2 regions of the Streptomyces sp. NPDC001634 genome follow, and region 1 is predicted to be linked to the other one. Evidence: riboswitches for the same ligand, from Rfam matches in the RefSeq annotation. Region 1 holds a riboswitch; the other holds the start of a gene.

Evidence for each region. Region 1 has a riboswitch for cobalamin ahead of ABT186_RS30005 (CbtB domain-containing protein). Riboswitches for the same ligand answer to the same signal wherever they lie in the genome.
Region 2: another riboswitch for cobalamin. It lies ahead of ABT186_RS32260 (ribonucleoside-diphosphate reductase subunit alpha); the one in region 1 lies ahead of ABT186_RS30005 (CbtB domain-containing protein).

What each region holds. Positions count from the first base shown of each region.
Region 1 is NZ_JBEOZU010000053.1:36,750-39,134, reverse strand. Features, by position in the region: gene ABT186_RS30015 (histidine phosphatase family protein) at 1-188, shown strand, start outside; gene ABT186_RS30010 (CbtA family protein) at 334-1,092, opposite strand; gene ABT186_RS30005 (CbtB domain-containing protein) at 1,114-1,335, opposite strand; cobalamin riboswitch at 1,371-1,528, opposite strand; gene ABT186_RS30000 (SDR family NAD(P)-dependent oxidoreductase) at 1,739-2,385, opposite strand, start outside.
Region 2 is NZ_JBEOZU010000061.1:22,582-24,966, forward strand. Features, by position in the region: gene mctP (monocarboxylate uptake permease MctP) at 1-734, shown strand, start outside; gene ABT186_RS32255 (GNAT family N-acetyltransferase) at 812-1,318, shown strand; cobalamin riboswitch at 1,371-1,494, shown strand; gene ABT186_RS32260 (ribonucleoside-diphosphate reductase subunit alpha) at 1,617-2,385, shown strand, end outside.

The DNA of each region.
Region 1 (2,385 bases):
CCCTCGCCGTGGTGGAGCCGGAGGTCGTGCGGGCCGTGGTGGTGCATGTGATGGGCGCGCCCGAGGAGACGTTCTGGCGCCTCGACGTACCGCCTCTGACGGCGACCGAGGTCAGCGGGCGGTCCGCGCGCTGGAACCTGCGGATCGGGCGCCCTCTCGGAGCGCCGGAGGACGAGGCCGGCCAGTGATGTTCCGGTCAGGGCGTCGGGGTGCGGTGGCGGCGCAGCAATTCCGCCATCGCACAGTGCTCGTGCTCCTCCAGGGACAGGGCGACCGCAGAAACGCGAGAGGGCCCCCGGATGGTTCCGCGGGCCCTCTCGTGTGCTCCGTCATTCAGTTCGAGGCGGCGACTGTCCGCCCGCGCACGGCTGTTGCGGGCTTGGGAGACAGCAGCCGCTGGGCCAGCTCACCGAAGACAAGGCCGAAGCCTCCCCACAGGGTGATCTGGATGGCGAGGGCGGAGAGGCGGAACCGCCACAGCAGCGTGGCCGGGAAGTCCTTCGGCACCTCGTTGACGACGGGCAGGAAGGCGAACGCCAGGCCGATCACGACGGCGAAGCCGAGAACCGCGGCGACGGTGGCGTACCAAGTGCCCAGCTTGGGCGCGAGTCTCTTGCCGATGAGGACAGCACCGATCGCGACAAGCACGCTGAGCACCATCATCAGGAAGTACAGGGTCGTCCGCTTGCCAATGGTGTCGGGGTCGCCGACCGACGGCGGGTTGGCCGGGTACTTCAGGAACGGCACGACGTACACCGCGAGCAGCGCGCAGCCCGACAGCAGCAGCGCGGTCGCCCGCGGGCTGAAGCGGCCGACACGCCCGAGTGCGAAGCAGAAGGCGAGGGCTGCGATGCCGCCGAAGGCGACCCCGTAGATCAGCACACCGGTGGCCAGGCCGGCGGTGGACTGCAGGCTGCGGGAGACGATCTCGACCTCGTGCTCGTGCGCGGGGGCATGGGCCTCCTCGTAGCCGATCGCGCTGTCGACGCTCGGCTCACCGAGGAAGTACGCGACGACCAGGGCGAGCACGCCGGCCCCGAGGCCGGCGAGCATGCCCCGCACCAGAAGGTTTCTTACCGTTGCGGAGTTCATGGGCGTGCGGCGTCCCCCACCTCAGTGGCAGGGGAAACCGAGCAGGTGGCGGGCGTCGTGCACCCACTCGTGGACATCCTCGCCGGACATCATGGAGGTGGCGCCCTGCTCGGCGCCGACGAAGTAGAGCAGAACCAGCATCAGGATGCCGAAGAAGACCGCCCAGGGAACGATCGCCTTCAGCGGCAGCTTGGCGGGAACGACGGGGGTGGTGGCTGTCGGCTGGGCGACGGTCTGCGCCATGGCAGAACCTCCTCTGGGAGTTCGCGTCCCATCTCGGTGGTGCAGTTGACGACGGCTACGGGTCTGACTCACGAGGCACCCCAGCAAGGTGAAGCGTCTCGTTCACAGTGGCGCGACCGTGCCGGATTCCCACCGGCTTCCGTTCTGCCGTCGTCGATATCGGACCGACGGTACCGCGTGTCCGGTACATGGCCAAGACCGCACCCACCTGGCGTGATCTTCCTCTCGTGGGATGGCCCGTCCCTGTGGCGGCTGCGCGGTCGGCCGACCGCGGCGGTGTCGGCACATCGAAGTCAACTCCGCGCACATCAAAACCCAGGACAGTTGACGAGGCGTCACGTCGGCAGAGGAATTCCAGCCGGTTGGGACCCGGGCGTTGGCACAGCGCCTGCCAAGGCCGCTCCTACTTGGCCGCCAAGGTCCGCAGCACCAGAGACGACAGCGACGTGGGCAGGATGCGCAGCGTGCGGACCAGTGCGGCCGCGGGCCAGGGAAAGTACGCATGGGCCGGTTCCTTCTCCAAGGCCCGTATGACGTACCGCGCCGCACGCTCCTGGCTGATCTGGAACGGCTTGGGCAGTCCGTCCGCGCTGACGCGGTCGGTTGCCACGAACCCCGGATGGATGGTGGTGAAGCGGATTCCCCTCGGCGCCAGTTCGACGCGCGCGGCGTCGAGGAGCGTGCTCGCGGCCGCCTTGGCCGCCGAGTAAGGACCCTGTCGCGGAAGGCCCATCAGTCCGGCGAGTGAGTTGGTGTGCGCGATCAGGCCCCCGTCGGGTTGTCTTCCCATCTGCTCGATCAGTGGGATCAGGTAGTTGACCACGACGTCGTAGTTCAACGCCATGATCCGTGAGACGTCCCCGACGCCGACCTCGTCCATGGACATGTCCGGGCCCTGGCCGGCGTTGAGGAGGGCGATGTCGACGGAGCCGAACTCCGCGACGGCGGACGACACCACGTCCGCGGCCGCATCCGCGTTCAGGGCGTCGGCCACTATCTCCAAGCAGTCCGCTCCCGCGGTGCGAACCGCCTCGGCCACGGAGGCGAGTT
Region 2 (2,385 bases), on a different contig from region 1:
CGCTGATGCTGGGCCTGCTGGCGCTGCTGGGCTTCATGGCGATCGCGGCGGGCGTGAAGGTCACCAACGGGCAGCTGGCCATCCCCCAGCTCTTCGAGAACATGTTCCCGGACTGGTTCGCCGGCGTGGCGTTCGCGGCGATCTGCATCGGCGCGCTGGTGCCGGCGGCGATCATGTCGATCGCGGCGGCGAACCTGTTCACGCGCAACATCTACAAGGACTTCATCAAGCCGGACGCCACGGCAGAGCAGGAGACCAGGGTCTCCAAGATCGTGTCGCTGCTGGTGAAGGTGGGCGCCCTGGTCTTCGTCCTGACGATGGACAAGACGGTGGCCATCAACTTCCAACTGCTGGGCGGTATCTGGATCCTGCAGACCTTCCCGGCCCTGGTCGGCGGCCTGTTCACCCGCTGGTTCCACCGCTGGGCGCTGCTGGCGGGCTGGGCGGTCGGCATGGCCTACGGCACGCTCGCGGCGTACGGGGTGGCGTCCCCGACCCAGAAGCACTTCGGCGGCTCGGCGAAGGAGATACCCGGCATCGGGGAGATCGGCTACATCGGCCTGACGGCGTTCGTGCTGAACGCGGCGGTCACGGTGGTGCTGACCCTGATCCTGAAGGCGGTGAAGGCTCCGGAGGGCGTCGACGAGACGAAGCCGGAGGACTACACGGCGGACGCGGGCGACCCGGGGGTCCAGGCGGAACTGCCGCCGGCCACGGCCGGGGCGTCCCACTGAGCAACGGGGAACAAGGCGACGGGCCGCCGGAGAAATCCGGCGGCCCGTTGTCGTACCCGTCGGGCACACTCACCGGCATGGACATCGTGATCCGGCCGGTCGCACCCGGCGAGTACACCACCCTCGGTGAGATCACCGCCCAGGCCTATCTCCAGGACGGGTTGCTGGACTTCGGGGAGAGTGACGCGTACCTCGGCGAGCTGAAGGACGTGGCCAAGCGGGCGGCCGCCGCCGAGGTGCTGGTCGCCGTCGAGGGCCGGGGCGTCCTCGGCGGTGTGACCTTCGTCCCGGACGGCGGGCCCATGGCCGACATCGCCCGGCCCTCAGAAGCCGAGATACGGATGCTCGCCGTCGCCCACGCGGCGCGCGGCCGGGGCGTCGGGGAAGCCCTCGTGCGCGCCTGCACCGATCGCGCGCGGGCCACGCCGGGCTGCGCACGGATCGTTCTGTCCACCCAGCGCTCCATGCACGCCGCCCATCGCATCTACGAACGTCTCGGATTCGTCCGCACACCTGAGCGGGACTGGAATCCACTCCCCCACCTGGACGACATCACTCTCCTCACCTACGAGTTGACGCTCTGATACCGCCACGACACAACATCTGGGGGTGACACGGCAGCCCGGCACTAGATGTATGCTCATGCTCGCTGTCGCCGCAGGGGAATCCGGTGCGAATCCGGAACTGTCCCGCAACGGTGTACTTGCGCGCATCCGCACGCTTGTTCAGTCCGAGGACCCGCCGACAGTGCGCCCGGCCGTCCGGTCCGGGTGCCCTGACGTCCGGGCCTCGTGGAGTGGGCCGGTGGACGCGACGCCGCGTGCGCTCGTGTGCTGCCCCCTGCCCTCCGCCAGGCCCGTGCCGAGCGAGGGAGAGCCCCACGTGACCATCGCGCCAGCCGACCCGGCTTCAGCCACCGGCCTGGAGACCGACGGTCCCGGTGCCGCGCTGCTGCGGACCCTGACCGAGCTGACCGCCGACCTCCCCGACGCCGACCCCGGCCGGGTCGCCGCCGCCGCGCTGCGCGGCCGGTCGGCGCGGGGGGACTTCGCCGGGATCACTTCGGAGTTGCGCGAGCTGGCCACGGAGGCGGCCGCCGGCCTCATCTCCGACGACCCCGCCTACTCGAAGCTGGCCGCCCGCCTGCTGACCATCGGCATCCGCGCCGAGGCCGCCTCGCAGGGCGTCACGTCCTTCACCGAGTCCATCGCCGTGGGGCACCGCGAAGGACTGATCGCCGACCGCACCGCCGAGTTCGTACGGCTGCACGCCGAGCGGCTCGACTCGCTGATCGACCCGGCCGCCGACGACCGCTTCGGCTACTTCGGCCTGCGCACCCTGCACAGCCGCTACCTCCTGCGCCACCCCATCACCCGCAAGGTCGTCGAGACGCCCCAGCACTTCATGCTGCGTGTCGCCGCCGGTCTCGCCGCGGACACTGTGCTTGATTCAGAAGCGGGCAGCCGGTCGGTCGACGAAGTCGGCGCGCTCTACGGGCTCATGAGCCGCCTCGACTACCTCCCCTCCTCCCCCACGCTCTTCAACTCCGGTACACGGCACCCCCAGATGTCGTCCTGCTACCTCCTCGACTCCCCGAAGGACGAGCTGGACTCCATCTACGACCGCTACCACCAGGTCGCCCGGCTCTCGA